DNA from 4 places in the Enterobacter sp. QK-SA4 genome. Region 3 is predicted to be linked to each of the others. Evidence: predicted binding sites of a transcription regulator. Region 3 holds the regulator's gene; each other region holds the start of a gene.
What was found. The regulator PurR, encoded in region 3, represses purine synthesis genes. The targets are predictions, from matches to a motif close to CANGCAAACGTTTGCNTG.
Positions count from the first base shown of each region.

Region 1: a site for PurR is predicted at 4,926-4,943, ahead of glyA (serine hydroxymethyltransferase). Genes of this name have one in related genera too.
Region 2: a site for PurR is predicted at 4,637-4,654, ahead of purE (5-(carboxyamino)imidazole ribonucleotide mutase). Genes of this name have one in related genera too.
Region 4: a site for PurR is predicted at 5,089-5,106, ahead of purM (phosphoribosylformylglycinamidine cyclo-ligase). Genes of this name have one in related genera too.

Region 1 covers NZ_JBXFXH010000007.1:1,214,836-1,222,778, forward strand. The annotation lists gene qseE (two component system sensor histidine kinase QseE/GlrK) at 1-1,019, shown strand, start outside; gene qseG (two-component system QseEF-associated lipoprotein QseG) at 1,021-1,758, shown strand; gene glrR (two-component system response regulator GlrR) at 1,745-3,082, shown strand; gene glnB (nitrogen regulatory protein P-II) at 3,148-3,486, shown strand; gene hmpA (NO-inducible flavohemoprotein) at 3,565-4,755, opposite strand; gene glyA (serine hydroxymethyltransferase) at 5,060-6,313, shown strand; gene AC1VYI_RS07490 (DoxX family protein) at 6,368-6,790, opposite strand; gene AC1VYI_RS07495 (DUF2569 domain-containing protein) at 6,940-7,431, shown strand; gene AC1VYI_RS07500 (3-phenylpropionate MFS transporter) at 7,548-7,943, shown strand, end outside.
Region 2 covers NZ_JBXFXH010000007.1:3,613,174-3,621,116, forward strand. The annotation lists gene malI (Mal regulon transcriptional regulator MalI) at 1-490, shown strand, start outside; gene AC1VYI_RS19070 (metal-dependent hydrolase) at 565-1,092, shown strand; gene cysS (cysteine--tRNA ligase) at 1,182-2,567, opposite strand; gene ppiB (peptidylprolyl isomerase B) at 2,742-3,236, shown strand; gene lpxH (UDP-2,3-diacylglucosamine diphosphatase) at 3,240-3,962, shown strand; gene AC1VYI_RS19090 (YdgH/BhsA/McbA-like domain containing protein) at 4,100-4,309, shown strand; gene AC1VYI_RS19095 (hypothetical protein) at 4,378-4,563, shown strand; gene purE (5-(carboxyamino)imidazole ribonucleotide mutase) at 4,725-5,234, shown strand; gene purK (5-(carboxyamino)imidazole ribonucleotide synthase) at 5,231-6,298, shown strand; gene mnmH (tRNA 2-selenouridine(34) synthase MnmH) at 6,383-7,453, shown strand; gene AC1VYI_RS19115 (porin) at 7,577-7,943, opposite strand, start outside.
Region 3 covers NZ_JBXFXH010000007.1:2,748,110-2,756,052, forward strand. The annotation lists gene nemA (alkene reductase) at 1-557, shown strand, start outside; gene gloA (lactoylglutathione lyase) at 658-1,065, shown strand; gene rnt (ribonuclease T) at 1,161-1,811, shown strand; gene grxD (monothiol glutaredoxin 4) at 1,856-2,203, opposite strand; gene AC1VYI_RS14750 (C40 family peptidase) at 2,542-3,315, shown strand; gene sodB (superoxide dismutase [Fe]) at 3,438-4,019, shown strand; gene AC1VYI_RS14760 (MFS transporter) at 4,058-5,224, opposite strand; gene cydH (cytochrome bd-I oxidase subunit CydH) at 5,388-5,477, opposite strand; gene purR (HTH-type transcriptional repressor PurR) at 5,775-6,800, shown strand; gene punR (DNA-binding transcriptional activator PunR) at 6,819-7,730, opposite strand; gene punC (purine nucleoside transporter PunC) at 7,845-7,943, shown strand, end outside.
Region 4 covers NZ_JBXFXH010000007.1:1,290,982-1,298,924, reverse strand. The annotation lists gene AC1VYI_RS07820 (leucyl aminopeptidase family protein) at 1-470, shown strand, start outside; gene AC1VYI_RS07815 (DnaA inactivator Hda) at 515-1,216, opposite strand; gene uraA (uracil permease) at 1,313-2,602, opposite strand; gene upp (uracil phosphoribosyltransferase) at 2,686-3,312, opposite strand; gene AC1VYI_RS07800 (6-phospho-beta-glucosidase) at 3,470-4,900, opposite strand; gene purM (phosphoribosylformylglycinamidine cyclo-ligase) at 5,167-6,204, shown strand; gene purN (phosphoribosylglycinamide formyltransferase) at 6,201-6,842, shown strand; gene ppk1 (polyphosphate kinase 1) at 7,050-7,943, shown strand, end outside.

The DNA.
Region 1 (7,943 bases), 1.5 Mb from region 3:
CGCGCCTCGAAGCATTTGCCAGCGCCAACACCGAGATGGTGCAGTCAACGCGCGCGGTGATTTTCTCTCGCGGCCAGCAGCTCCAGCAGGAGATTGCCGAGCGTGGCCAGTTCTTCGGCTGGCAGGCGCTGGTGCTGTTCCTGGTGAGCCTGGGGCTGGTTCTGCTCTTTACCCGCATGATCATCGGCCCGGTGAAGGGCATTCAGCGTATGATCAACCGTCTGGGGGAGGGGAAATCGCTCGGGGATACGGTAGCCTTTAAAGGTCCCCGCGAGCTGCGATCCGTAGGCCAGCGCATTATCTGGCTGTCCGAGCGCCTGGCGTGGCTCGAATCACAGCGCCATCAGTTCCTGCGCCATATCTCCCATGAGCTTAAAACGCCGCTGGCCAGCATGCGTGAAGGGACGGAGCTGCTGGCGGACGAAGTGGCCGGGCCCCTTACGCCAGAACAGAAAGAAATTGTCGAGATCCTGGATAACAGCAGCCGCAATCTGCAAAAGCTGATTGAGCAACTGCTGGATTACAACCGCAAGCTGGCTGACGGGGCGGTCGTACTGGAAAACGTTGAAATTGAGCCGCTGGTGGATATGGTGATCTCCGCCCACAGCTTGCCAGCAAGAGCTAAAATGATGCATACCGGCGTTGAGCTGAATGCGCCTGCGTGCCTGGCTGAACCCATGCTGCTGATGAGCGTTCTGGATAATCTTTACTCCAATGCGGTGCACTATGGTACTGAATCCGGTAACATTTATATCCGAAGTAATACGAATGGTTCACGGGTGTTTATTGACGTCGCAAACACCGGCACCCCGATCCCCGATGACGAAAAAACCATGATCTTCGAACCCTTTTTCCAGGGGAGTCATCAGCGGAAAGGCGCGGTTAAAGGAAGCGGGCTGGGCTTGAGCATCGCCCGGGACTGCATAAGACGCATGCAGGGTGAGCTAAACATTGCAGCGGACGAACGTTCAGACGTTTGCTTCCGTATCGAACTGCCCGTGAGCCGGAAAAATCAATAAAATGAATCTATGTCTGGTGAGTATGTCACACGTCTTTTTCCGCGCCGTACGCGCGGTGTTTTCCTGCAACACGCTTCGCCTGAGCCTGCCCTGTTTATTTCTGGCAGGGTGTGTTTCCCATGCGCCACAAAGTGCAATTAGCGATAAACAAGAAGATAAATGGCCCGATAACCAGCTGGCAGATTTCCTCTCAACCCGCTGCGACGATATCTGGAACCTGTCAGGACATGACGTTGAAAGCAACCCGCTGTTCTGGCTGCGTGGGATAGATTGCGCCCAGCGTCTTGCGCCGGTAGACGCCCGCTCGAAGGCGGCGATGCTGGATGACGACACCTGGCAGGACGCTTTCAAGCGCGGGATTTTACTCGCAGATGCGAAAATCACCCCCGTTGAACGCCGCGTCAATGTCACCCGGCTGGACACGTTTGTAGTCAATCTTCCTGTGCAGGTACGCCCGGTATACCAGCTCTGGCGCGATGGGCAGACATTACAGCTTCAGCTGTCTGAAGAGCGCTCCCGCTACAGCAAGCTGCAGCAGTCAACCGACAGCGAGCTTGATACGCTGCGTCAACAGCAGCAACATTTACGTACGCAGCTGGATACCACGACGCGCAAGCTGGAAAACCTGACGGATATCGAAAGGCAGCTCTCGTCGCGTAAATATCAGCCGGGGAGTTCATCCGCTGCACCGGACAGCGATACGCCGAAACAAGAGGATGTGAAGCATGACGAGCCGTAAACCTGCCCATCTTTTACTAGTAGATGACGATCCCGGACTGTTAAAGCTGCTGGGGATGCGTCTGGTGAGTGAAGGCTACAGCGTCGTGACCGCTGAAAGCGGGCTGGAAGGACTGAAGATCCTCAGCCGCGAGAAAATCGATCTGGTAATAAGCGACCTGCGGATGGACGAAATGGATGGTCTGCAGCTGTTCGCGGAGATCCAGAAGCAGCAGCCGGGTATGCCCGTGATTATCCTGACGGCGCACGGGTCGATCCCGGATGCGGTTGCCGCGACGCAGCAGGGGGTCTTCAGCTTCCTGACCAAGCCGGTGGACAAAGACGCGCTTTATAAGGCTATCGACAGCGCGCTGGAACACGCCGCCCCGGCGGGGGATGAAGCGTGGCGGGAGTCCATCGTCACCCGCAGCCCCATTATGCTGCGTCTGCTTGAACAGGCCCGGATGGTGGCGCAGTCCGACGTCAGCGTGCTCATCAACGGCCAGAGCGGAACCGGGAAAGAGATCCTGGCGCAGGCGATCCATAACGCCAGCCCGCGCAGTAAAAACGCCTTTATCGCCATTAACTGCGGCGCGCTTCCAGAACAGCTGCTCGAATCTGAACTGTTTGGTCACGCCCGCGGCGCATTCACCGGCGCGGTGAGCAGCCGGGAAGGGCTGTTCCAGGCCGCGGAAGGGGGCACGCTGTTCCTGGACGAGATTGGCGACATGCCCGCGCCGCTGCAGGTCAAACTGCTGCGCATATTGCAGGAGCGAAAAGTTCGCCCGCTGGGCAGCAATCGCGACATTGATATTAACGTACGCATTATTTCCGCTACCCACCGCGACTTGCCAAAAGTGATGGCCCGCAACGAGTTTCGCGAAGATCTCTACTACCGTCTGAACGTGGTGAATCTGAAGATCCCGGCGCTGGCGGAGCGTGCGGAAGACATTCCGCTGCTGGCGAACCATCTTTTGCGCCAGGCGGCCGATCGCCATAAACCATTCGTGCGCGCGTTTTCCACCGACGCGATGAAGCGGCTGATGGCCGCAGGCTGGCCGGGTAACGTGCGCCAGCTGGTGAACGTGATTGAGCAGTGCGTGGCGCTGACCTCCTCACCGGTGATCAGCGATGCGCTGGTGGAGCAGGCGCTGGAAGGGGAAAACACGGCCCTGCCGACGTTTGCGGAAGCGCGGAATCAGTTTGAGCTGAACTATCTGCGTAAGCTATTGCAGATCACCAAAGGCAACGTGACCCACGCGGCGCGCATGGCCGGACGCAACCGCACCGAGTTCTACAAGCTGCTGTCGCGCCACGAGCTGGAAGCAAACGATTTTAAAGAGTAATGCCGTATGGTACTGTGAGCAATCGATTACGAGGCAGCTTACAGGCAAGAGTTTAAGGACCCACCATGAAAAAGATTGATGCGATTATTAAACCTTTCAAACTGGATGACGTGCGTGAAGCGCTGGCGGAAGTCGGCATCACCGGGATGACCGTGACGGAAGTGAAAGGTTTTGGTCGTCAGAAGGGCCACACCGAGCTTTACCGTGGCGCAGAGTACATGGTCGACTTTCTGCCGAAAGTAAAAATTGAAATCGTGGTCAGCGACGATATCGTCGATACCTGCGTGGATACCATTATCCGCACGGCGCAGACGGGCAAAATCGGCGACGGTAAAATCTTCGTCTTTGACGTGGCGCGCGTGATCCGTATTCGTACCGGCGAAGAAGACGACGCCGCGATTTAACAATGCCAACGGTTTTGTAGGCCGGGTAAGGTGCAACCACCCGGCGAAAAAAAGCCCCTCGAACGAGGGGCTTTTTCATTACAGCACCTTATGGGGCCCGAAACATTCATAATGAATGTTGTCTTTGTTCACACCCAGCTCCACCAGCTGCTTCGCGGCATACTGCATAAACGCCACCGGCCCGCAGACGTAGAACTGCATGTCCGGCGCGCTAAACGCCCCTTCCATCAGGCTTAAATTCATCATACCTTCGCTGTCAAATCGTGCGGCCGCGCGGTCTGCATCCGTCGGCAGGCGATACCAGGTGTGCGCGGTGAAGCGCGGCAGGGACGCCCCGAGCGTTTTCACTTCATCAGCAAAGGCGTGTACGTCACCGTTTTCCGCAGCGTGGAACCAGTTGACCTGCGCACCGTGGTTGGCTTTCGCCAGCGTATCAAGCATCGCCAGCATTGGCGTTTGGCCGACGCCCGCAGAGATCAGCGTAACCGGGGTATTCGCTTCAACGGCCATGAAGAAATCGCCCGCCGGCGCGGCCAGATGAACCACGTCGCCCACGTTAGCTTCGTTGTGAAGCCAGTTGGATACCTGACCGCCGTCCTCACGCTTCACCGCAATGCGGTAGCCTTTGCCGTTTGGCTTGCGGGTAAGAGAATACTGGCGGATCTCCTGATGCGGGAAACCTTCAGGCTTCAGCCACACGCCCAGATACTGGCCCGGCTGGTAATCGGCAACCGGCTGTCCGTCCACTGGCTCAAATTCAAAGCTGGTAATCAGCGCGCTGCGCGGCGTTTTCTCAACGATGCGGAAGGCGCGCGTGCCTTCCCAGCCGCCGTTCTTGCTGGCATTTTCGCTGTAGATCTGCGCTTCGCGGTTGATAAACACGTTTGCCAGCACGCCGTAGGCTTTCCCCCACGCGTCCAGCACCTCCTGGCCCGGGCTGAACATCTCGTCCAGCGTTGCCAGCAGGTGGCCACCCACAATGTTGTACTGCTCGGGCTGGATCTGGAAGCTGGTGTGCTTCTGCGCGATTTTTTCCACCGCGGGCAGCAGTGCCGCCAGGTTTTCAATATTGCTGGCGTAGGCCGCGATGGCGTTGAAAAGCGCTTCGCGCTGATCGCCGTTACGCTGGTTGCTCATGTTGAAAATTTCCTTGAGCTCCGGGTTGTGCGTGAACATGCGATCGTAGAAATGGGCGGTGAGTTTAGGGCCGGTTTCCACCAGCAGGGGAATGGTGGCTTTAACGGTAGCGATGGTTTGAGCGTCGAGCATGAGCGCATCCTTCTGATGTGACTTTAATGATGTATTTTAAATGCATCTTATAAAAAATACCCCTGCGTTGTAAATGGTTCTTTGCAAGATGAAAAATATGCATCACAAACCTGAAAAGAAATCCGCTGGAAAGAGCGAGAGCTTTATTCCTCAAACCCTTGCGTGGCGGGTAGGAAAACGTTTGCGTAAAATCGTTTGTCAAGACCTGTTATCACAGAACTAATCAGTTATACTGTTGCCCGTCGTCCAACAGGACTGCCTTTTCAGGCCAAAATTTACTTGTTAGCTGAGTCAGGAGATGCGGATGTTAAAGCGTGAAATGAACATTGCCGATTATGATGCCGAACTGTGGCAGGCTATGGAGCAGGAAAAAGTACGTCAGGAAGAGCACATCGAACTGATCGCCTCCGAAAACTACACCAGCCCGCGCGTCATGCAGGCGCAGGGTTCTCAGCTGACTAACAAATATGCTGAAGGTTACCCGGGCAAGCGCTACTACGGTGGTTGCGAGTACGTTGATATCGTTGAGCAGCTGGCTATCGACCGTGCGAAAGAACTCTTTGGCGCTGACTACGCGAACGTGCAGCCGCACTCTGGCTCTCAGGCTAACTTCGCGGTCTACACCGCGCTGCTGCAGCCGGGCGATACCGTTCTGGGTATGAACCTGGCGCAGGGCGGCCACCTGACTCACGGCTCCCCGGTTAACTTCTCCGGCAAACTGTACAACATCATCCCTTACGGTATTGATGAGTCCGGTAAAATTGACTACGAAGACATGGCGAAGCAGGCTAAAGAGCACAAACCGAAGATGATCATCGGTGGCTTCTCTGCTTACTCCGGTATCGTTGACTGGGCAAAAATGCGTGAAATCGCGGACAGCATCGGTGCTTACCTGTTCGTCGACATGGCGCACGTTGCGGGCCTGATTGCCGCTGGCGTTTACCCGAACCCGGTTCCACACGCTCACGTTGTGACCACCACCACCCACAAAACCCTGGCGGGTCCACGCGGTGGCCTGATCCTGGCGAAAGGCGGTGACGAAGAGCTGTACAAAAAACTGAACTCCGCTGTATTCCCAAGCGCGCAGGGTGGCCCGCTGATGCACGTTATCGCGGCAAAAGCGGTCGCGCTGAAAGAAGCGATGGAGCCTGAGTTCAAGGTTTATCAGCAGCAGGTTGCTAAGAATGCCAAAGCGATGGTGGAAGTGTTCCTGAACCGTGGCTACAAAGTGGTATCCGGCGGTACTGAAAACCACCTGTTCCTGCTGGATCTGGTTGATAAGAACCTGACCGGTAAAGAAGCTGACGCAGCCCTGGGCCGCGCCAACATCACCGTGAACAAAAACAGCGTGCCAAACGATCCGAAGAGCCCGTTCGTGACCTCCGGTATCCGTATCGGTTCTCCGGCCGTAACTCGCCGCGGCTTTAAAGAAGCGGAAGTTAAAGAGTTGGCTGGCTGGATGTGTGACGTTCTGGACAACATCAATGACGAAGCGGTTATCGAGCGCGTCAAAGGTAAAGTTCTGGATATCTGCGCACGCTTCCCGGTTTACGCATAATTCCTCTGCCTGGCAGAAATAAAAAAGGCCGCGCTTGCGGCCTTTTTTTATGGCTTAACGCCGGTCGAGGGAAATGGCTCCAGGTCCGACAATCGCCAGCAAAATAAAGGCGCCAGCAATACTGACGTTCTTATAGAAGTTAATCATATTCGGCACGACCGCATCACCTGTCATATCCCAGTAGTGGTGCCCAATCACCGCGGTTCCGAGGGTATAGAATACAAACAGTACCGCGAGAGGACGGGTGAAAAAGCCCAGGACGATCAGGATAGCGGCAGGCACTTCCATTACCACCGCAATAATGGCCGCCAGCATGGGCATCGGCGCACCCAGCGAGGTCATATATTGTACGGTGCCGCTAAACCCCGTCAGTTTTGGATAACCAAAGATAATAAACAGCACGACAAGCGCGATGCGGCCAATCAGCAGCAGCAGGTGACGTGACTGACCGAAATCTAAATAACGTAGAGTGTTCATAGCTGGCTCATTTTTCAGGGGACCCAATTTAAAATTAATACACAAATCCATAGTCTTCCATTCAGCTTTTCTTCATAAATCAGGCGTTCGCGTGATGTTAAATTCAGACTTCGTGTAAAATTGTCTCTTTTCTTTGGCAAGGGAAATTTATGCAGTGCATATCATGTCAGCAAGAAGAGGCAAATAAAGAATCCGGGCTTTGTAATCAGTGTGAGCGTGCAGACGAAAAGAAAATTAACGGGCTGCTTTATCTCCCGGCGGCGGGCCTGGTGATTAACCTCATCATGACGCCTATTGGAGCATGGAATTACTTTGCGGCGATGTTCCACTTTTTCCAGTCAGGGGGAATTAACCTGTTTGGGGCCGTGGGTATCGCGGTAATGATAATTGATGTGGCACTGACCGCGGCCGCAGGCTGGTATTTCTTTAAAAGAAAGTCGGGTATCCGTAAGATCATCATTCCCTACTATTTAATGGGCGTTGTCTTTATGCTTTATTTTGTGGGCATACCTGCCTGGCTCTTCGACGCAAGGCTGGATACGGCTGATATTCGCAATGCGCTTTCCTCCATTGTTGGCGCATCGATCTGGATCCCCTACTTCCTGGTTTCCAAACGCATTAATCAGGTCTTTGTGCGCTAGACGTTTCGCAGGGCCGCCATGGCCCTGTAAAATGTGCGTGTTATTCACTTGTTAATAGTTGCTTGCGCAGGCTTTGATTTAACGCCAGACTATGGCCTCGATTTCGGGAGGGATTCATGGTCTTGCATTCCACGCGCTGGCTGGCGCTCAGTTATTTCACCTATTTTTTTAGCTACGGTATTTTTCTTCCTTTCTGGAGCGTCTGGCTCAAGGGTATCGGCCTGACTCCTGAGACCATCGGTGTCCTGCTGGGGGCCGGGCTGGTGGCGCGTTTCCTCGGCAGCCTGCTGATTGCCCCGCGCGTCAGCGATCCCTCCTTGCTGATCAAGGCCGTGCGTATTCTTGCTCTGCTGACGCTGGTCTTTGTTGCCTGCTTCTGGGTCAGCCACCAGTTTGCCTGGCTGATGGTGGTGATGGTCGGCTTTAACCTGTTCTTCTCACCGCTGGTGCCGCTAACGGATGCCCTGGCGAACACCTGGCAAAAGCAGATCACCATGGACTATGGCCGCGTG
Region 2 (7,943 bases), 870 kb from region 3:
GCGCGGCCATCGCAATATCGCCTACATTGGCGGACGTGAAGGCTGCCTTATTCGCGAACAGCGCCTGCTCGGTTTTCGCAGCGCGATGACGCAGAACGGGCTGGTCTGGCGCGATGAATATTCTCCGGCCTGCAGCGATGACACCCTGGCTGCGGGTTTCGCCACCCGCCAGCTGCTGGAAAAAAACAACACCATCACCGCCCTCCTCTGCCACTCTCCGGATGCCATGATCGGCTCCATCTCCGGTATTCATCAGGTGGGACGAACGGTGGGTAAAGATGTGTTTCTGACGCAGCAGGTCGCGCTGGTCGGTTTCGAAGATATGCTCCACGTTAACCTCACCTCGCCGTCATTCACCTACGTGTCGTCCGCCAGCGAAGAGACCGGGCGTCAGGCTGCCGGGCTGATTATTCGCACGCTGAAGGAGCCGACGCTGCAAACCCAGCGCATTACGCTTTCCGGGCAGCTTATCGCACGCGAGTCGGCGTAAAAATAAGAATTTGACGCGGATCTGCCGGCGCGGGATTGCTGCTATATTTCCATGATTTGCCATGGATAATCGCAATGCCTACCGTTATTACGCACGCCGCTGTTCCGCTTTGTCTGGGCTTAGGCTTCGGAACCAAAGTGATTCCTCCCCGCCTGCTGTTTGCCGGGATTGTCCTCGCCATGCTGCCGGATGCCGACGTGCTGGCGTTCAAGTTCGGCGTCGCGTACGGCAATGTTTTTGGCCATCGCGGCTTTACCCACTCCCTGCTGTTCGCCTTTGTGGTGCCGATACTCTGCGTGCTGATTGGCCGACGATGGTTCCGGGCCAGCCTGGCGCGGTGCTGGCTGTTTTTAACCGTGTCTTTGCTGTCGCACAGCCTGCTGGATTCGATTACCACGGGCGGGAAAGGCGTCGGCTGGCTGTGGCCGTGGTCAGATGAACGCTTCTTTGCGCCGTGGCAGGTCATTAAGGTCGCGCCGTTTGCGCTGTCGCGCTATACCACGCCGTACGGGCATCAGGTGATCGTGTCAGAACTGCTGTGGGTGTGGCTGCCGGGAGTCGTGCTGATGGGGTTGCTGTGGTGGAGGAAACGTGCGCGCTGATGCCCTCACCCCGGCCCTCTCCAACGGGGAGAGGGAGAAAACCTAACAATTCCCTCTCCCTGCGGGAGAGGGTTAGGGTGAGGGGAAAATTACTTACGACGCCAGGTCGTTCCCTGCGGGCCATCTTCCAGAATGATGCCCATCTCGGTCAGACGGTTACGCGCCGCATCTGCCGCCGCCCAGTCTTTTGCCTGACGCGCTTCCAGACGCGCTTTGATCAACGCTTCAATTTCCGCCACTTCACCGTCATCCGCCTGCGCACCGCTCTGCAGGAACGCGTCCGGATCCTGCTCCAGCAGGCCGAGCACGGAGGAGAGCTTACGCAGATGGGATGCCAGCGCATTCGCCGCGGCCATATCTTCTGACTTCAGGCGGTTTACTTCGCGCGCCATGTCGAACAGCACGGAGTACGCTTCCGGGGTGTTGAAGTCGTCGTTCATCACCTCAACAAAGCGGGCTTCGAACGCTTCGCCGCCCGCAGCAGGAACTGATCTGTCGGTACCGCGCAGCGCGGTGTACAGACGCTCCAGCGCCGAGCGCGCCTGTTTCAGGTTCTCTTCGCTGTAGTTCAGCTGGCTGCGATAGTGGCCGGACATCAGGAAGTAGCGCACGGTTTCCGCATCGTAATACTTCAGCACGTCGCGCACGGTGAAGAAATTACCCAGCGATTTAGACATCTTCTCGCGGTCAACCATTACCATGCCGGAGTGCATCCAGTAGTTAACGTACTCGCCGCCGTGGGCGCAGGTGGACTGCGCGATTTCATTTTCATGGTGCGGGAACATCAGGTCCGAACCGCCGCCGTGAATGTCGAAGTGCTTGCCCAGCTGCTTGCAGTTCATCGCGGAACATTCAATGTGCCAGCCCGGACGGCCTTCGCCCCACGGGGATGGCCAGCTTGGCTCGCCCTCTTTGGACATTTTCCACAGTACGAAGTCCATCGGGTTACGCTTCACGTCAACTACGTCAACGCGCGCCCCGGCCTGCAGCTGATCCAGATCCTGACGGGAAAGCGCACCGTAGGTTGGGTCCGTCGGCACGGAAAACATCACGTCACCGTTGTCCGCAACGTACGCGTGGCCGCGTGCGATCAGCTTTTCGGTGATCTCAATAATTTCGTGAATGTGGTGGGTCGCGCGCGGCTCGCTGTCCGGGCGCTGAATATTCAGGGCGTCAAAATCTTTATGCATCTCGACGATCATGCGATCGACCAGCGCAACGAAGCTTTCGCCGTTTTCATTTGCGCGCTTGATGATTTTGTCGTCGATGTCGGTGATGTTACGCACGTATTTAAGGGTGTAGCCCAGAAAACGCAGGTAGCGTGACACCACGTCAAAAGCGACAAAGGTACGGCCATGGCCAATGTGACAGAGATCGTAAACCGTAATACCACACACGTACATGCCGACTTCCCCGGCATGGATAGGTTTAAATTCCTCTTTCTGGCGCGTCATTGTATTAAAGATTTTTAACATCGAAGATTCCATGTAAACACGTGTGTGGTTGAAAACCGGCTATTCTACCCGTAATTCAAACCCGAAGCAGCACACAATGCAAGGTGATCGCATCCTGTGGTTATGCTATAACAAGCCCCTATAGATGACCCGAACGCGGGTCGACGTACCACAATAACGGAACAGGATGCAAAAATGGTTACTTTCCACACTAATCATGGCGATATCGTAATCAAAACCTTTGATGACAAAGCGCCTGAAACAGTTAAAAACTTCCTGGACTACTGCCGCGAAGGTTTCTACAACAACACCATTTTCCACCGCGTGATCAACGGCTTTATGATCCAGGGCGGCGGTTTTGAACCTGGCATGAACCAGAAAGAGACCAAAGAAGCGATCAAAAACGAAGCGAACAACGGTCTGAAAAACACCCGCGGTACGCTGGCAATGGCCCGTACTCAGGCTCCGCACTCTGCCACCGCGCAGTTCTTCATCAACGTGGCCGACAACGACTTCCTGAACTTCTCCGGCGAAAGCCTGCAGGGTTGGGGCTACTGCGTATTCGCAGAAGTGGTTGAAGGTATGGACGTGGTTGACAAGATCAAAGCCGTCGCTACTGGCCGCAGCGGTATGCACCAGGACGTTCCTAAAGAAGACGTTGTGATTACAAGCGTGACCGTCAGCGAGTAATTCGTGGCGACACTCTTTATTGCGGATCTGCATCTGCAAACAGAAGAACCGGCGATAACCGCCGGTTTTCTGCGTTTTTTACGCGGTGAAGCGAAAAGCGCCGATGCGCTGTACATCCTGGGCGACCTCTTTGAAGCCTGGATTGGCGACGACGACCCTAACCCGCTGCACCGTGAAATGGCAGCCGCCATTCACGCCCTCGTGGATTCCGGCGTTCCCTGCTACTTCATTCACGGCAACCGTGATTTCCTGATCGGCAAGCGCTACGCCCGCGAAAGCGGCATGACGCTGCTGCCGGAAGAGCAGGTGCTCGATCTCTATGGCCGCAGGGTCCTGATCATGCACGGCGACACGCTCTGCACCGACGATACTGGCTACCTGGCGTTTCGCGCCAAAGTCCACACCCCGTGGATCCAAAAGGTGTTCCTTGCGCTGCCGCTGTTTATCCGCAACCGCATCGCCGCCAGAATGCGCGCGGGCAGTAAAGCCGCCAACAGCAGCAAATCCCTGACCATCATGGACGTGAACCCGCAGGCCGTGGTGAGCGTGATGGAAAAGCATGGCGTTCAGTGGTTGATCCACGGTCATACGCACCGTCCGGACGTCCATTCCCTTATCGCCAACGGCGAAGCGGCCCATCGCGTGGTGTTGGGTGCCTGGCACACCGAAGGCTCCATGGTCAAAGTCACGCCAGAGGGCGTGGAGCTGATCGCGTTTCCGTTCTAATCCCTCACACTATCATTCTATTTTTTTGAACAATATCGGCAAATTGTTTCGATTTTAATCAGCCCGTGGTCGGCTTATTATTTATCACATCAGGGCAACACGCCCTATCCCAGATAAAATACTTAAGGAATACGACCATGAAATCCATCAAAACTTTCGTTGCAGTTGCCGCTCTTTCCCTGGTTTCTTTCGGTTCTTTCGCTCAAAGCGTGAGCGCAACCGCCTCTACCCTTGACCGCGCAGAAGCGAAAATTGCCGCGCAGGCCGCCGAGCAGAATGCCTCTTATAAAATCACGAGCGCGAAGGTCAACAACCGCGTGTACATGACCGCAGAACTGACTAAATAAAAACCCTGATTGCCGTGCCGCCAGCTACGACGTGCGACAGCGACAATACGATGAGGAAGGAACAGAGAATGAAAAACATCAGCATCGTAAGTACCCTGCTGCTGGCAGTCGTGGTGTCCACTGGCGCACAGGCCGCGGAGAATCGCATCTCCGTGCCAAAATCAGGCTCGAATGCCGACACCAGCATGGTAAATCATATCGATGTCAGCCGCGCGTTCGACAACGAGAACCTGTCCGCAGGGGATCTTCAGTAACATCACATAAAAGACCGCCATCGTGCGGTCTTTTTTGTTATCGCTTTCTCGCCATAACTGCTCACCTTTTAACCGCGCAACCGTTTTCCTTGCCCGTATAACATGCTATTCTCTGTGCCCTCGAAAGCAGTGTGTTTCGCACCACAGGAGTTTTAAGACGCATGTCTTCCCGCAATAATCCGGCGCGTGTCGCCATCGTGATGGGGTCCAAAAGCGACTGGACTACCATGCAGTTCGCCGCCGAAATCTTTGAAATCCTGAATGTTCCGCACCATGTTGAAGTGGTCTCCGCGCACCGTACACCGGACAAACTATTCAGCTTCGCCGAAAGCGCCGAAGAGAAGGGTTATGAGGTGATCGTTGCCGGTGCGGGCGGCGCAGCACATCTGCCAGGCATGATTGCCGCCAAAACCCTGGTGCCGGTACTGGGCGTTCCGGTCCAAAGCGCCGCGTTAAGCGGTGTGGATAGCCTCTACTCCATCGTCCAGATGCCGCGCGGTATTCCTGTCGGCACGCTGGCGATTGGTAAAGCGGGTGCTGCCAATGCCGCCCTGCTGGCGGCGCAAATTCTTGCGACGCACGATAAAGCATTACACCAGCGTCTGGCGGAGTGGCGTAAAGCCCAGACCGACGAGGTGCTGGACAATCCGGACCCGCGGGGTGCGGCATGAAGCAGGTTTGCGTCCTCGGTAACGGCCAGCTAGGCCGCATGCTGCGTCAGGCCGGTGAGCCGCTGGGTATTGCCGTCTGGCCCGTCGGGCTGGACGCCGAACCGGAAGCCGTACCGTTCCACCAGAGCGTGATCACTGCCGAGATCGAACGCTGGCCGGAAACGGCTCTGACCCGCGAGCTGGCGCGTCATAACGCCTTCGTTAACCGCGACGTGTTCCCGATCATCGCCGACCGTCTGACGCAAAAGCAGCTGTTCGACAAGCTCGGTCTGCCGACCGCGCCGTGGCAGCTCCTGTCCGATAAAAGCGAGTGGAATGACGTTTTCGCGATGCTGGGCGAGCTGGCAATCGTGAAGCGCCGCGTGGGCGGTTACGACGGCCGCGGCCAGTGGCGCCTGCGTGCAGATGAAACGGCAGAACTGCCGGACGACTGCTACGGCGAGTGCATCGTTGAGCAGGGCATCAACTTTAGCGGTGAAGTGTCGCTGGTTGGCGCGCGCGGGCACAACGGGCATACCGTCTTTTATCCGCTGACGCATAACCTGCATCAGGACGGCATTCTGCGTACCAGCGTCGCCTTCCCGCACGCCAATGCTGACCAGCAGGCGCAGGCGGAAGATATGCTCTCTGCCATCATGCACGAACTCGGGTATGTAGGCGTCATGGCGATGGAGTGCTTTATCACCCCGTCCGGTCTGCTGATCAACGAACTTGCGCCGCGCGTGCACAACAGCGGGCACTGGACGCAAAACGGCGCGTCCATCAGCCAGTTCGAGCTGCACCTGCGCGCGATCGTCGACCTGCCGCTGCCGCAGCCGGTGGTGAACAGCCCGTCGGTGATGATCAACCTGATCGGCACCGATCTGAACTACGACTGGCTGAAGCTGCCGCTCGTGCATCTGCACTGGTATGACAAAGAGGTCCGCGCGGGTCGTAAGGTCGGTCACCTGAACCTGAACGACAGCGACACGGGCCGCCTGAGCGCCACCCTGGAAGCCATGATCCCGCTCCTGCCGCCGGAATATGCGAGCGGTATTGTCTGGGCACAGTCAAAGCTCAAGTAAGACATCTGCGCCGGGGAGTTGACCTTCCCCTTCCCCGGCGTACAATCCCCGCCCATTGCTGCTGAGTTTTCTTCTGGAATAACCATGAACGATGGAACGGACTATCGCGCGATCCTCGCGTCTGATACCCCTTTAATCGACGTTCGCGCGCCGATCGAATTTGCCCAGGGCGCGATGCCTGCGGCGATCAACCTGCCCTTAATGAACGACGACGAGCGCGCCGCCGTCGGTACCTGCTATAAACGCCAGGGCCCCGAGGCCGCGCTGGCGCTCGGCCATCAGTTGGTGAGCGGCGAGACGCGTGAGGCACGCATCAACGCCTGGCGCGAGGCCAGCCTTGGCCATCCTGAGGGCTTTCTCTGCTGCGCGCGCGGCGGCCAGCGCTCGCATATCTCTCAGGCCTGGCTGAAAGAGGCGGGCGTCAACTACCCTCTGATCCGCGGCGGCTATAAGGCCCTGCGTCAGACGGCGATTCAGGTGACCATCGAGCAGTCACAAAAGCCGATGGTGCTTATTGGCGGCTGCACCGGAAACGGTAAAACCCTGCTGGTGAAGCAGCACGCTCAGGGTATCGATCTGGAAGGGCTGGCGCACCATCGCGGTTCGTCGTTTGGCCGCACGCTCACGCCGCAGCTTTCCCAGGCGAGCTTTGAAAATCACCTTGCGGCTGAGCTCCTGAAAAAAGACGCCGCGCGCTGGGTGCTGGAAGATGAAGGCCGGATGATTGGCTCCAACCATCTGCCGGAGTGCCTGCGCGACCGCATGGTTGAAGCCCCTATCGTTGTCGTCGAAGACCCGTTTGACGTCCGTCTTGAGCGCCTGCGCGAAGAGTATTTCGATCACATGTGGGCGGACTTTTCTGCCGCCTACGGCGAGGAAGCAGGCTGGAGGGAGTACAGCGAGTACCTGCACCACGGCCTGTTCGCCATTCGCCGCCGCCTGGGGCTGCAGCGGTATGCAGAATTCACCGCGCTGTTAGATTCCGCGCTGCTGGAACAGCAACGCTCCGGCAGCACAGAGGCGCACTTCAGCTGGCTTGCGCCGCTGCTGAAGGACTATTACGACCCTATGTACGGCTATCAGCTGGAGAAAAAAGCGGAGAAGATTGTCTATCGCGGGACGTACGAAGAGATTGCTGAGTGGCTTGATCGCTAAAATAAAGTCGGATGGCGAGGTAAAAGCAAAACGGCAACCAGGGTTGCCGTTTTTAATGTTTGTTCCCTCTCCCCGTGGGAGAGGGTCAGGGTGAGGGCATCATGCCGCACCCTACAAAACGACTTAGAAGTCGTAACGCAGACGCACCAGGTTCATGTCGCCCAGATTGTCGGTGCTGGAGGTGAACACGTGTTCGTAATCCACGCGGAAGCCGTAATCCAGCTGGAAGCTGATACCCACGCCGTTGTCGATGCGCTGGTAGTTACGGCCGTTCACGTACTCAATACGGTCACCCATGAAGTAAGGCTGGATGGATTTGACCGCGTACTGACCGATTGGGAACTTGTAGCCCGCAAAGTATTCAATACCCCATGCATCACCGGCGAAGTAGTCGTTAACAGACACTTTTTTGGTGGTCAGGAAGTTCTGATACCAGCCGCCGCCTGCGGAGAAGGTCCAGTTGTCCGGCGTCCAGCTCAGCGCGGTACCG
Region 3 (7,943 bases):
TGCACTCCGCGCATGGCTACCTGCTGCACCAGTTCCTGTCACCGTCGTCTAACCACCGCACCGACCAGTACGGCGGCAGCGTTGAAAACCGCGCTCGACTGGTGCTGGAAGTGGTTGACGCCGTATGCCAGGAGTGGAGCCCGGATCGTATCGGGATCCGCGTCTCTCCAATCGGTTCTTTCCAGAACGTCGACAACGGTCCGAACGAAGAAGCCGATGCCCTGTACCTGATCGAAGAACTGGCTAAACGCGGCATCGCCTATCTGCACATGTCCGAGCCGGACTGGGCTGGCGGTAAGCCTTACACGGACGCTTTCCGTCAGAAAGTGCGCGAGCGTTTCCACGGGGTGATCATCGGTGCGGGGGCTTATACCCCGGAGAAAGCCGAAGATCTGATCGGCAAAGGGCTGATCGATGCCGTCGCGTTTGGCCGCGACTATATCGCCAACCCGGATCTGGTTGCCCGTCTGCAGAAAAAAGCGGCCCTGAACCCGCAGCGCCCGGAAAGCTTCTACGGCGGCGGCGCGGAAGGCTACACCGACTACCCTTCTCTGTAATCTCGCCGTTGTTCATTGATAGCGGCGATACTTCGCCGCTATACTAAAACATCGTTTCTGTTCAAAAAGACAGTCTATTCCATTGGTTAATGAGGAAATTATGCGCCTACTTCACACCATGCTGCGCGTTGGCGACCTGCAACGTTCCATTGATTTCTACACTAACGTCCTGGGCATGAAGCTGCTGCGCACCAGCGAAAACCCGGAATACAAATACTCGCTGGCGTTTGTGGGTTACGGCCCGGAAACGGATGAAGCGGTGATCGAGCTGACCTACAACTGGGGCGTAGACAGCTATGAGCTGGGCACCGCCTACGGCCACATCGCGCTGGAAGTGGACAACGCGGCCGAAGCGTGTGAGCGCATTCGCAGCAACGGCGGTAACGTTACGCGCGAAGCGGGCCCGGTAAAAGGTGGCACCACCGTGATTGCGTTCGTGGAAGACCCGGACGGTTACAAAATCGAGCTGATTGAAGCCAAAGACGCGGGTCGCGGTCTGGGCAACTGATCCCTCAGGGCGCAACATGCGCCCGTAGTTTTACTGCATCACCCTGCAAAATTTGCCATAATGCGCTCTGCTTTTTCCCCTTGTAAGAGACCCTGATGTCCGATAACGCTCAATTTAGCGGTCTGTGCGACCGTTTTCGTGGTTTTTATCCCGTTGTCATTGATGTAGAAACAGCCGGATTTAACGCTAAAACCGATGCGCTGCTCGAAATTGCCGCCATCACGCTGAAGATGGATGAACAGGGCTGGCTTACACCGGACACCACGCTGCATTTCCACGTTGAACCTTTCGAAGGGGCAAACTTACAGCCGGAAGCGCTGGCGTTTAACGGTATCGATCCGCATAACCCGCTGCGTGGTGCAGTCAGTGAATATGATGCGCTGCACGCCATTTTCAAAATGGTGCGTAAAGGCATGAAAGAGAGTAACTGCAGCCGCGCCATTATGGTGGCCCATAACGCCACCTTCGATCACAGCTTTACCATGGCCGCCGCCGAGCGCGCCGCGCTTAAACGCAACCCCTTCCACCCTTTTGTGACCTTCGACACCGCCGCACTGAGCGGCCTGGCCCTGGGACAAACGGTGTTATCAAAAGCCTGCATCACGGCGGGTATACCTTTTGACGGTACGCAGGCGCATTCCGCTTTATACGACACGGAGCGCACCGCAGAGCTGTTCTGTGAGATCGTCAACCGCTGGAAGCGTCTGGGCGGCTGGCCGCTGCCGATGGGCGACAGAGAAGAATAAAAAAAAGCGACCTTATCAGGTCGCTTTTTTATTTGCGCAGAAAATTACTCTGCGTCCGGCTCTTCGGTTTTGTACTTCGCCGCCGTCTCTTTGATCAGCTGCTGCAGTTCGCCGCGCTGATACATTTCAATCAGGATATCGCAGCCGCCAACCAGCTCACCGTCAACCCACAGCTGTGGGAAAGTCGGCCAGTTAGCGTACTTAGGCAGCTCAGCGCGGATGTCCGGATTCTGCAGGATATCAACGTAAGCAAAACGCTCACCACAGGCTGACAGCGCCTGAACCGCTTGTGCGGAGAAGCCGCAGCTTGGCAGCTTCGGAGAACCTTTCATATACAGCAGAATCGGGTTTTCAGCGATCTGGCGCTGGATTTTTTCAATAGTGGTGCTCATGTCTTGCTTCCTTTAACTTCTGTTACGGCATTCGTCTGACATTGTAGCGGTTCAGACTGGCATCGGAAAATAACATTTTTGTCACGTTTATACATTCTACCCCGAGTCACGAAAAGTTGCATTGCAAATGGTGTTTACCCCTGCTGCGGTCAGGGTTTTGCTTAGGGAGTGGGTAAATGTGCGACAGAACGATGAATTTTTTTGCACTTGCTAACGAAACACGATTGTAGATTGAAAAATGCTATTAACTTTCTGGGTTTTTATAGATTAGAATCGACGGGCTTTGTAAATCACACGCGGGTATTATTGATGACCTGCATTTATCAGGGGACTGCCCAGTGGCGCGGATAAATAAAATCTCGATCACGCTCTGTGCTTTACTGTTTACTTCACTCACTTTCACGCCAGTGGCAAACGCCTCTCAGCAGGCGCGGCATTCTGCTGTACAAAAAAACCATCTGGTGAAAGCCACAGATCGTAAGAAAAAAACCACCGCTAAGAACGACAAGAAAAAAACACCGGCTCAGACGAAACAGACCGCTTCCAGCAAGACGAAAACAAAACCTTCCCGCACTGCCCACTCCGCTAAAAGTAAAGCTTCGCAAACCGCCGCTAACCTCGTTACTGAAAAATGCATCACGCGTAAAGGCCACAAGGCGAAATGCACGAAGGTCACGAAAATAGCTGAAGTGCATAAAGTGCGTGTACAGAAAGCGCAAAAAACCGCGATGAACAAACTGATGGGGCAGATTGGCAAACCTTATCACTGGGGTGGCAGTTCGCCGCGTACCGGGTTTGACTGCAGCGGCCTCGTCTATTACGCCTATAAAGATCTTGTCAAATTCCGCATTCCTCGTACCGCCAATGAGATGTACCACCTGCGCGATGCCTCACCGGTTGACCGCGGTGAGCTGGAAAACGGCGATCTGGTGTTCTTCCGCACTCAGGGTCGCGGCACGGCTGACCACGTTGGCGTGTATGTCGGCAACGGGAAGTTCATCCAGTCTCCACGTAGCGGCCAGGATATTCAGATCACCTCTCTCAGTGAAGACTACTGGGTACGCCACTACGTCGGCGCGCGTCGCGTGATGACGCCGAAAACCATTCGCTAACCCCTGCCCTGCCACATCCGTGGCAGGGTAAGTTCCTCTTTTGCATACCCTTTCAATTTGCTATCCTGTCCATGTTGTCTGTGTGGTTATTGGCAACACAAAATACAATAAGGAGAGAAGCAATGTCGTTCGAATTACCTGCACTACCGTATGCAAAAGACGCCCTGGCACCGCACATTTCTGCGGAAACCCTGGAATATCATTACGGCAAGCATCACCAGACGTACGTCACCAACCTGAACAATCTGATCAAGGGTACCGATTTTGAAGGCAAAACGCTGGAAGAGATCGTCCGCAGCTCAGAGGGTGGCGTGTTTAACAACGCGGCTCAGGTGTGGAACCACACCTTCTACTGGCACTGCCTGGCGCCGAATGCCGGCGGTGAACCTGCCGGTGAACTGGCTATCGCTATCAACGCCGCATTTGGCAGCTTCGCGGATTTCAAAGCGAAATTTACCGATGCAGCCATCAAGAACTTCGGTTCTGGCTGGACGTGGCTGGTTAAAGAGGCGGATGGCAAACTGGCTATCGTGTCCACTTCAAACGCGGGTACCCCGCTGACCACCAGCGCTAAGCCGCTGATGACAGTGGACGTATGGGAACACGCTTACTACATTGACTACCGCAACGCGCGTCCGAACTACCTGGAGCACTTCTGGGCACTGGTTAACTGGGACTTTGTTGCGAAGAACTTCGCCGCGTAAGAGACACGCAGAAGGGTTCGCCCTTCTGCGTTTTTGGTTTATTCCGCAGCGCAGGCTGCTTCAGGCTGTTTACGACCCGACATCATCACCAGCAGCAGGCCGAGCGCGGCAATAATCGCCCCCATCACAGGCACAAAGCTGTATCCCAGACCACCTGAAATCACGGCCCCACCGGCCGCGGCGCCCAGGGCATTACCCAGGTTAAACGCACCGATATTCACGGAAGATGAAAGTCCCGGCGCCTCGTGCGCGACACGCATCACGCGCATCTGCAGCGGCGGCACCACGGCGAAAGTGGCGGCTCCCCAGACGACCATCGCAATCGCGGCCCCAAACTCATTACGCGCCAGCCACGGAATGGCAACCATGATGACAATCAGCAGGGTTAAGAAGCCCTTAAGCGTCCCGCTCACGGAACGGTCGGCAAATTTCCCGCCGAGATAGTTGCCGATCGAGAAGCCCACGCCAATCAGCACCAGCATCGCGGTCACAAAGAGAGGCGTTGCGTGGGTGATGTCATGCAATACAGGTGAAATATAGGTGTAGAGGGTAAACATCGCCCCTGCCCCCAGCACGGTGGTCAGCAGCGCGGAGAGCACCTGCGGGCGCATCAGCACAGCCAGCTCTTTACGCACTTCCGGACGTTCTCCGGCGCTGCCTTTCGGCAGGGAGAAGAACAGCGCCACCATCGCAATCACGCCCAGCCCGGCCGTCGCCAGGAAGGACATACGCCAGCCGATCGCTTCCCCCAGCCAGGTTGCCGCAGGCACCCCGCCGATGTTGGCAATCGTTAGCCCCATAAACATGGTCGCCACGGCGCTCGCCTGCTTGTGTTTTGGCACCACGCTGGCTGCCACGACCGATCCCAGCCCGAAGAATGCGCCGTGATTAAGGCTGGTCAGAATACGCGATAGCATCAGGGTGGTGTAGTCTGGCGAAATGGCCGAAAGCACGTTGCCCAGGGTGAAAATCGCCATCAGGAAAATCAGCGCATTGCGGCGCGCGCGGTGCGAAAGCAGAAGCGTCGTCAGCGGCGCACCGACCATCACGCCGATAGCGTAGGCGCTAATTAACATCCCTGCCGCAGGGATAGAGACATCTACGCCCCGGGCAATAACAGGCAGTAACCCCATCGGGGAGAATTCAGTGGTGCCAATCCCAAAAGCGCCAATCGCCAGGGCCAGCAGGGGAAAATTGATTTTCATGCGTCAACTCCGGATGCCGTGTCATTTGGTGACACAGAACAAAGAAGCGGAAAGCATGACATCAATCACAAAAAATGAGAAGTTAACAAAATGGCAAAAGATTTTTGCCAGAGAAGTAACAATCCGGGGAGTCGGGAGGGAGAAGGCTCTCCCTCCGCGTAAATCAGTGCAGCGCAGCCGTCAGACCGGCCGCAACAATCAGAGCCAGCACAACAACGGTGGTGAACAGCGAAAACTTAAGATCGGAACTCATCAATTTTTCTCCTTTTAATCCCCACACGAAAAGTGAGCTTGCTCATTTTTGCACAGATTACGTCAAAAATCTTCCTGGATTTATACTGATAACCACTTTACCTCTTCCCCTTTTCATCAAGATAGGACAAAATTCCACGCTAAATTTATTAGCGTACCGGCCATTGACCCCCTCCTGACGTCCCGTGTCGTTTTCCCGGCGTGCCGCAATTCAAGATTGCGAGATAAGGGTGAGAGAAGGCAAACGTTTACCTTCAAGTTTTTCAGGAGCTTAGGATATGGTCTGGAGTGACATTTAATGGCAACAATTAAAGACGTAGCAAAACGCGCAAACGTTTCCACTACAACCGTATCACATGTAATTAACAAAACCCGCTTTGTGGCGGAAGAGACGCGCAACGCCGTCTGGGCAGCGATCAAAGAGCTGCACTATTCGCCAAGTGCGGTTGCGCGCAGCCTCAAGGTTAATCACACCAAGTCCATTGGATTACTGGCAACCAGCAGTGAAGCGGCCTATTTTGCCGAGATCATTGAAGCGGTCGAAAAGAACTGCTTCCAGAAAGGCTATACCCTGATTCTGGGCAACGCGTGGAACAGCATTGAAAAACAGCGTGCCTACCTGTCGATGATGGCGCAAAAGCGCGTTGATGGCCTGCTGGTGATGTGTTCCGAGTATCCGGAGTCCGTGCTGTCGATGCTGGAAGAGTATCGCCATATTCCGATGGTGGTGATGGACTGGGGCGAAGCGCGCGCAGACTTCACCGATTCCGTTATCGATAACGCCTTTGAAGGCGGCTATATGGCCGGTCGTTATTTGATCGAACGCGGTCACCGCGAGATTGGCGTGATCCCCGGTCCGCTGGAGCGCAACACCGGCGCGGGCCGTCTGGCCGGTTTTATGAAAGCGATGGAAGAAGCGTTGATCAACGTGCCGGAAAACTGGATTGTGCAGGGCGACTTTGAGCCGGAATCCGGCTACCGCGCGATGCAGCAGATCGTCTCCCAGCCTCACCGTCCAACCGCCGTCTTCTGCGGGGGCGACATCATGGCCATGGGCGCGCTCTGCGCTGCCGACGAGCTAGGCCTGCGCGTACCGCAGGATATTTCCGTGATCGGGTATGACAACGTGCGTAACGCGCGCTTCTTCACCCCGGCGCTGACCACCATTCACCAGCCAAAAGACTCGCTGGGCGAAACGGCCTTTAACATGCTGATGGACAGAATCGTCAACAAGCGTGAAGAGTCGCAGTCCATTGAAGTTCACCCGCGTCTTATCGAACGCCGTTCCGTTGCGGATGGTCCGTTCCGCGACTACCGTCGTTAATCGCTTTACGGGGGCCAGCTACGCTGGCTCCCGTAACCATTCCCGGTTCAGCGTTTCGCTGTCTCCCAGATAATCCAGCAGCCAGGCCATAGCAGGCGAGACATCATTTTGCTGCCATGTGAGGCAGCAGGCCGCATCCGGGAACGGATTCTCCAGCGTCAGCTCAACCCACTCTCCGGTATCGATGCGCGGACGCGCGAAATGAACGGGCACCATCGCGACGCACAGCCCGGCGCTGAGGCACGTCGCCGACGATTCCCAGTCAGGGGCCACCACCCGCCGCTGGTTGTCGAGAAGCCAGGTGATACGCTTGGGCAATGAACGGGACGTATCCTCCAGCACCAGCGACGGCCAGTTGCGCAGCGTGTCATCGCTCAGCGGCCCTTCCATCGCCGCCAGCGGATGATCGCTTGCCACCACGCATTTCCAGCTCAGCATTCCCATATCGCGAAAAGCGTAACGTCCCCCGACCGGGATCGCCTGCGTGGCCCCAATCGCCATCTCTGCCCTGCCGTCCGCCAGCGCATCCCAGACGCCGTTAAACACCTCCTGCGAGACCCGCAGCTCGACGTCAGAAAAATGACGGTAGAAATCGACGATCATCTGCCGGGTGCGCTCGGGTTTAACAATGTTATCCACCGCGATGGAAAGATGTCCCCGCCAGCCGTTAGCGATCTGCTGACACTGTTCGCGGGTGATCTGCATTTTTTTGATAACAGAACGCCCTTCTTTCAAAAACCACGCGCCTGCGGGCGTTAATTCCACATCGCGATGCCGCCGTTCAAACAGCGGAACCGCCAGCCACTCCTCCAGCTGGCGCACCGTGTAGCTGATGGCCGAAGGGACGCGGTGCAGCTCCTGCGCCGCACCGCTAAAGCTGCCGTTACGCGCAACAGCATCGACCACTTCAAGAGAATAATCTGACCACATTTTCTGCCTGCAAAATTTTTGAATGCACCCGCCAAATATTAGCGTTTCACAAGCGGCTTTGCACTCCCTACACTCAGCGCCAATGTATACCTGCCTCCTCAGGAGAATAAAATAATGCAACCCAGGAACGGTTTTTTAGTCTGGCTCGGCGGCTTGAGCGTGCTGGGCTTTTTGGCCACCGATATGTACCTGCCGGCGTTTGCCGCCATGCAG
Region 4 (7,943 bases), 1.5 Mb from region 3:
AAATCAACAACACCGATGCCGAAGGCCGACTGGTGCTGGCGGACGCCATCGCCTGGGCCAGCCAGCGCCATCCGCAGGCGCGCTATATTATTGATATGGCGACCTTAACCGGCGCGGTCGTGAAGGCGCTGGGGTATGAATTGAGCGGATTAATGACGCAGGATGAACCGCTGCGCGCGGCGCTGACGCTGGCGGGTAAGCAGAGCGGCGATGAAGTGTGGTCCCTGCCGCTGGATGCGCGGCTGAAAAAACAGACCGACAGCGCCATCGCCGATCTGTGCAACACGCCGACCAACAATGCGGCGATCAGCGCCTCGGCAGCGTGGCTGCTGCACCACTTTTGCCCGCCGACGATCCCGTGGGCGCATCTGGATATCAGCGGTACGGCGCTGTGGCGAGAAAACGGACGTAGCGTGGCGTCGGGAAGACCAATTCCGCTTTTGGTTGAGCACTTGCTGGGGGATGTCTAATTTTCGTAGGCCCGGTAAGACGCAGCCGCCACCGGGCAAAAAACTCAAAGCTTAAGAATATCTTTCACGAACGGAATGGTCAGCTTGCGCTGGGCGGTAATGGAGGCGCGATCGAGCTGATCGAGCGTGTCAAACAGCGTGCGCATTTCGCGATCCAGCCGCTTGAGCAGGAAGCGCCCCACGTCCTCCGGCAGCTCAAACCCGCGCTGCTTTGCGCGCAGCTGTAACGCCTGAAGCTTATCTTCATCCGACAGCGGCTGAAGCTTGTAGATTTGCCCCCAGTCCAGACGAGACGCCAGGTCCGGCAGCCCCAGATTGAGCTGTCTCGGCGGACGATCGCCGGTGATCAGCAGCCGGGTTTTGCCCGACTCCAGAATGCGGTTGTAGAGGTTAAAGATCGCCATTTCCCACGGCTCGTCCCCCGCCACGCATTCGATATTATCGATGCAGACCAGCGAGAGATGTTCCATTCCCTCCAGCACCTCAGGTACGAACCAGGTGCGTTTATCCAGCGGCACGTAGCCTACCGCATCTCCGCGCGCGGAAAGCTCCGCGCAGGCGGCATGCAGCAGGTGGCTGCGCCCCGCGCCTTCGCGTGACCAGATATAGATGTATCCGCTGTGATCCTGGCGCAGCACGTTTTGCAGTGCAGCCAGTAAAGAGGGGTTATCACCCGGCCAGAAACTCGCGAAAGTTTCGTCGTCAGGGAGATAGAGTGGCAGAGAGAGCTGTGCCGGTCCGTTCAGAAATACCTCAACCAGAGATCCTACGTAAAATCGGAATGGAGTTTAACACGGAACCTGCAAGGAGAGAACCGGGCGATCCCTCGCCCGGTAATACGATCAATGTGACGCTTTTTCGCTGTCGTCCGCGTCCAGAATTTCCTCTTCCGGGCGGATGACCGAGATCAGCTTGAAGATCAGGCTCAGGCCCACGCCGACGATGGTCGCCAGCGCCATGCCCTTCAGCTCGGCCGCACCAATGTGCACCTTCGCGCCGCTCACGCCGATGATCAGGATAACGGAGGTCAGGATCAGGTTTTGCGCCTTGCTGTAATCCACTTTGGATTCAATCAGCACGCGAATACCGGAGGCGCCGATCACGCCGTACAGCAGCAGAGAAACGCCGCCCATTACCGGTACCGGAATGATCTGAATCGCTGCCGCCAGTTTACCGACGCAGGAGAGCAGAATGGCGATGATCGCCGCGCCGCCGATAACCCAGGTACTGTAGACGCGGGTAATCGCCATCACGCCGATGTTCTCGCCGTAGGTAGTGTTTGGCGTCGAGCCGAAGAAACCGGAGATGATGGTGGAGAAACCGTTCGCAAACATGGAGCGGTGCAGACCCGGGTCGCGGATTAAATCGCGCTTAACGATGTTCGCCGTCACCACCAGGTGACCGACGTGCTCCGCAATCACCACCAGCGCCGCAGGCAGAATGGTGAAAATAGCAAACCATTCAAAGCGTGGCGTATAGAAGGTTGGCAGCGCGAACCAGTGGGCCTGAGCGATCGGGGTGGTATCCACCACGCCCATCGCGAAGGAGAGCGCATAGCCCGCCAGCACGCCGATCAGGATCGGGATAATCGCCATGAAGCCGCGGAACAGCACGGAGCCAAACACCGTTACGCCCAGCGTTACCAGCGAGATGATAATGGTTTTGGAATCCGGTGACTGACCGTCAGCAGGCAGCAGACCGGCCATATTCGCCGCGACGCCCGCCAGCTCAAGACCGATGACGGCAACGATTGCGCCCATCGCCGCAGGCGGGAACATCACGTCCAGCCAGCCGGTACCGGCTTTCTTCACAATGAAGGACACCACGCAGAACAGGACGCCACACATGATAAAGCCGCCCAGCGCGACTTCATAACCCAGCGGCAGCAGCAGCAACACCGGCGAGATAAAGGCGAAGCTCGACCCGAGATACGCCGGGATTTTGCCTTTACAGATAAAGAGGTACAGAAGCGTACCAATGCCGTTGAACAGCAGCACGGTGGCCGGGTTAATGTGGAACAGGATTGGCACCAGCACGGTTGCGCCAAACATGGCGAACAGGTGCTGCAAACTAAGCGGGATAGTCTGTAAAAGCGGCGGTCTTTCACTCACCCCGATAGCACGGCGCGTCATAGTGTTTTCCTCTGTGTAGTATTGTTGGTGTTTTATTCAAAAAAAAGCCGACTATCAAAGTCGGCTTATTTATCGTTATTCGATTATTTCGTACCAAAGATCTTATCGCCGGCATCGCCGAGCCCCGGGATGATGTACCCGTGCTCGTTCAGCCCCTGGTCGATAGAGGCGGTATACAGCTCAACGTCCGGGTGCGCTTTTTCCAGCGCCGCGATCCCTTCCGGAGCAGCAACCAATACCAGCACCTTAATGCTGTTACAGCCCGCGTTTTTCAGCAGGTCGATGGTGGCGATCATAGAGCCACCGGTCGCGAGCATTGGGTCAACCACCAGCGCCATACGCTCGTCGATGTTAGACACCAGCTTCTGGAAGTAAGGAACAGGCTCAAGGGTTTCTTCGTTACGGTAGATACCCACCACGCTGATACGCGCGCTTGGCACGTGCTCCAGCACGCCTTCCATCATGCCGAGACCGGCACGCAGGATTGGCACCACGGTAATTTTCTTACCTTTGATCTGCTCAACCTGCACCGGGCCGTTCCAGCCTTCGATGGTGACTTTTTCTGTTTCCAGATCAGAGGTCGCTTCGTAGGTCAGCAGGCTGCCGACTTCAGATGCCAGTTCGCGAAAACGCTTCGTGCTGATGTCATGCTCACGCATCAGGCCCAACTTGTGTTTAACGAGTGGGTGTTTCACTTCCACAATCTTCATTCTCTTTCTCCTCTGAGGTGGCGTCCGCAAAAAATCGCGGGATTATACCGCTTTTTTCAGATTAGGCCATACCCATGTTGCTTGACAGGGATCAAGCAAAGACAAAAAAGCCGGAGACTGGGCTCCGGCTTTTTTGCGGGGTTCTGCCGGGTGGCGCTTAGAGCTGCTCTCCGTTGCTGGCAATCACCTGCTTATACCAGTCGAACGATTTCTTTTTACTGCGGTTCAGCGTGCCGTTGCCTTCATTGTCTTTATCCACAAAGATAAAGCCGTAGCGCTTTTTCATTTCGCCCGTGCCGGCAGACACCAGGTCGATACAGCCCCAGGGGGTGTAGCCCATCAGATCCACGCCATCTTCCACCACCGCTTTTTTCATCTCGCGGATGTGGGCGGCCAGATAATCAATACGGTACTGGTCGTTCACCGTGCCGTCGCTCTCCTGCGCGTCGATCGCGCCAAAGCCGTTCTCAACGATAAACAGCGGCAGCTGGTAGTGATCCCAGAACCAGTTCAGGGAGTAGCGCAGCCCGACCGGGTCAATCTGCCAGCCCCAGTCGGATTTCTGGACGTACGGGTTAGAGACCAGGCTCTTGCTTTCGTCGTAATCCAGCTGCGGGTTGTCCGCCGTCGCCTTGGTGGCGAAGGACATGTAGTAGCTGAAGCCGATGTAATCGACGCAGCCCTGCTTCAGCGCGGCTTTATCCTCTTCGGTTATATCCAGCGCGAAGCCGCGACGTTCGAAGTAGTTGAGCAGGTGCTGCGGGTACCTGCCGCGCACGTGCACGTCGGTGAACCAGTAGCGGCGATGCATGGCGTTCATCGCCATCATCATATCGTCCGGCGCACAGGTCAGCGGGTAGATAGGACACATGGCAATCATGCAGCCAATCTGCAGCGACGGGTTAATCTCGCGCCCCGCCTTCACCGCCAGGGCGCTGGCCACCAGCTCATAGTGCGCCGCCTGGAACATCACCGGTTCACGGTCTTCACCCGGCGCGTACTTCAGCCCGGAGTTCGTAAACGGCGCAAAGTCTTCGTGGAAGTTAGCCTGGTTGTTGATTTCGTTGAAGGTCATCCAGTACTTCACCTTATGCTGGTAGCGCTGGAAAACCACTTTTGCAAAACGAACGAAGAAGTCGATCAGCTTACGGTTGCGCCAGCCGCCGTATTCGGTGACCAGATGGAAAGGCATCTCGAAGTGAGACAGGGTGATAACCGGTTCGATGCCGTACTTCAGGCATTCGTCGAACAGATCGTCATAGAATTTCAGGCCAGCCTCGTTAGGCTCAAGCTCGTCGCCTTTCGGGAAGATCCGCGTCCAGGCAATAGAGGTGCGGAAGCATTTGAACCCCATCTCGGCAAAGAGTCTGATGTCTTCTTTATAGCGGTGGTAGAAATCAATGGCTTCATGGTTAGGGTAATTTTTCCCCTCCAGCACGCCGTTGGTGATTTCACGCGGCACGCCGTGCGCCCCCGCGGTCATGACATCGGCAACGCTCACGCCCTTGCCGCCCTCTTTCCAGCCGCCTTCCAGCTGGTGCGCCGCAACGGCCCCGCCCCACAGAAAATCTGCTTTAAATCCTGACATTCGCTTTCCCTCATTCTGCGTTATTTTCTGCAAAAACAATTACAGAAACCGGTTTCAGTTCGATGATGTGCAAAGGGCATAGCTGTTGCAAGCAGTTCTCAGAAACCGGTTTCATTTTCGTGAACAGAGTCAAGTTTGGCTGCATTCATAAGGCACACAGAAAAAAAGATCCCCACCTCCAGAATAGGCTCGCAAACGTTTGCCTGGACTGTTAGAATTGCGCCGATTTTTCTTACTAGCTATGCAATCGCGTGGGGATTTAAGCCGTGACCAACAAAACTTCTCTCAGCTACAAAGATGCCGGTGTTGATATTGACGCAGGTAATGCGCTGGTTGACCGAATCAAAGGTGTGGTGAAAAAAACCCGCCGCCCGGAAGTGATGGGTGGTCTGGGTGGATTCGGCGCACTGTGCGCGCTGCCGCAAAAATATCGTGAACCTGTTCTGGTCTCGGGTACTGACGGTGTAGGCACCAAACTGCGCCTGGCGATGGATTTAAAACGTCACGACACGATCGGTATCGATTTGGTCGCGATGTGCGTGAATGACCTGGTGGTACAGGGCGCAGAGCCGTTGTTCTTCCTCGATTACTACGCGACCGGCAAACTGGACGTGGATACCGCTGCCAGCGTGATTAACGGTATCGCCGAAGGCTGTCTGCAGTCCGGCTGTGCGCTTGTCGGTGGTGAAACCGCGGAAATGCCGGGCATGTATCACGGCGAAGATTATGACGTCGCGGGCTTCTGCGTCGGCGTAGTAGAAAAATCAGAAATTATCGACGGCAGCAAAGTGGCCGATGGCGATGTGCTGATCGCGCTGGCCTCCAGCGGCCCGCACTCCAACGGCTACTCCCTGGTGCGTAAAATCCTCGAAGTGAGCGGCTGTGACCCGCTGACGACCGAGCTTGACGGCAAACCGCTGGCTGACCATCTGCTGGCGCCGACCCGCATCTACGTGAAAAACGTGCTTGAGCTTATCGAGAACGTCGACGTTCACGCTATCGCTCACCTGACCGGCGGCGGCTTCTGGGAAAACATCCCGCGCGTCCTGCCGGACAACACCCAGGCGGTGATCGACGAATCGTCATGGCAGTGGCCAGCCGTGTTTAACTGGCTGCAGACCGCGGGCAACGTGAGCTCTCACGAAATGTACCGCACCTTTAACTGCGGCGTGGGCATGGTTATCGCCCTGCCGGCAAGCGAAGCGGATAAAGCGGTTAAGCTGCTGACTGAAAAAGGTGAAAACGCGTGGAAAATCGGTACGATTAAAGCTTCCGATTCCGAACAGCGTGTGGTCATTGAATGAAAAACATCGTGGTGCTCATTTCCGGCAACGGAAGCAATTTGCAGGCCATCATAGACGCCTGCAAGCAGAAGAAAATCAATGGCACCATTCGGGCAGTTTTCAGCAACAAGGCCGACGCGTTCGGCCTTGAGCGCGCGCGGGAAGCGAACATTCCCGCGCACGCGCTGGAAGCCAGCCAGTTCGCCGGGCGTGAAGCCTTTGACCGCGAGCTGGTGCATGAGATTGATGCCTACGCGCCGGACGTGGTCGTGCTGGCGGGCTATATGCGTATTCTGAGCCCGGCCTTCGTCGAACACTTCGCCGGTCGTCTGCTGAATATCCACCCTTCCCTGCTGCCAAAATATCCCGGCCTGCATACCCATCGTCAGGTTCTGGAAAACGGCGATGAGGAGCACGGTACCTCCGTGCATTTCGTTACCGACGAGCTGGACGGCGGTCCGGTGATCCTGCAGGCGAAAGTTCCGGTCTTTGACGGCGACAGCGAAGAAGACGTGACCGAACGCGTGCAGACCCAGGAACACGCCATTTACCCGCTGGTGGTCAGCTGGTTTGTCGACGGGCGTCTCGAGATGCGCGACGGTGCAGCCTGGCTGGACGGCGTGAAGTTACCCCCGCAGGGTTATGCGGCCGAAGAGTAGTTTGTTATGTCGGGTGGCGCTGCTGCGCTTACCCGACCTGTACATTGCATTACCCGATATCCCCTTCTCCAACCTTCTAAAATCCCCAACAAAAAAAATAACTGTCATACTTTTCTGGCACTGTTGGACATATCGTGGAATTGCTCGCCATAATAAGGACGAGACGGATTTACCACGTCCTGTGATTGAACTGGAGTGTGAGCTGTAATGGGTCAGGAAAAGTTATATATCGAGAAAGAGCTAAGCTGGTTAGCATTCAACGAACGTGTACTCCAGGAAGCGGCAGACAAAAGTAACCCGCTTATCGAGCGCATGCGTTTTTTGGGCATTTATTCCAACAACCTGGATGAGTTCTACAAGGTTCGCTTTGCCGAGCTGAAAAGACGCATCATCATCAGCGAAGAACAGGGCTTAAACTCGCACTCGCGGCATCTGCTGGGCAAAATCCAGTCCCGCGTGCTGAAAGCCGATCAGGAATTTGACGGCCTGTATAACGAACTGCTGCTGGAGATGGCGCGCAATCAAATCTTCCTGATTAACGAACGCCAGCTTTCCGTTAACCAACAAAACTGGCTGCGCCACTACTTCAAACACTACCTGCGCCAGCACATTACCCCGATTCTCATCAACCGCGAAACCGATCTGGTTCAGTTCCTGAAAGATGATTACACCTACCTGGCGGTGGAAATTATTCGCGGTGAGTCTATCCGTTACGCGCTGCTGGAGATCCCGTCCGACAAGGTGCCCCGTTTTGTGAACCTGCCGCCGGAAACCCCGCGCAGACGCAAGCCGATGATCCTGCTGGACAACATCCTGCGCTACTGCCTGGACGACATCTTCAAAGGCTTCTTCGATTACGATGCGTTAAACGCCTATTCGATGAAGATGACCCGTGACGCCGAATATGACCTGGTGCACGAGATGGAAGCCAGCCTGATGGAGCTGATGTCCTCCAGCCTGAAACAGCGCCTGACGGCCGAGCCGGTGCGCTTTGTCTATCAGCGCGATATGCCGGACGCCATGGTGGAGATGCTGCGCGATAAACTGACCATTTCGCGCTATGACTCCATCGTGCCGGGCGGTCGTTACCACAACTTTAAA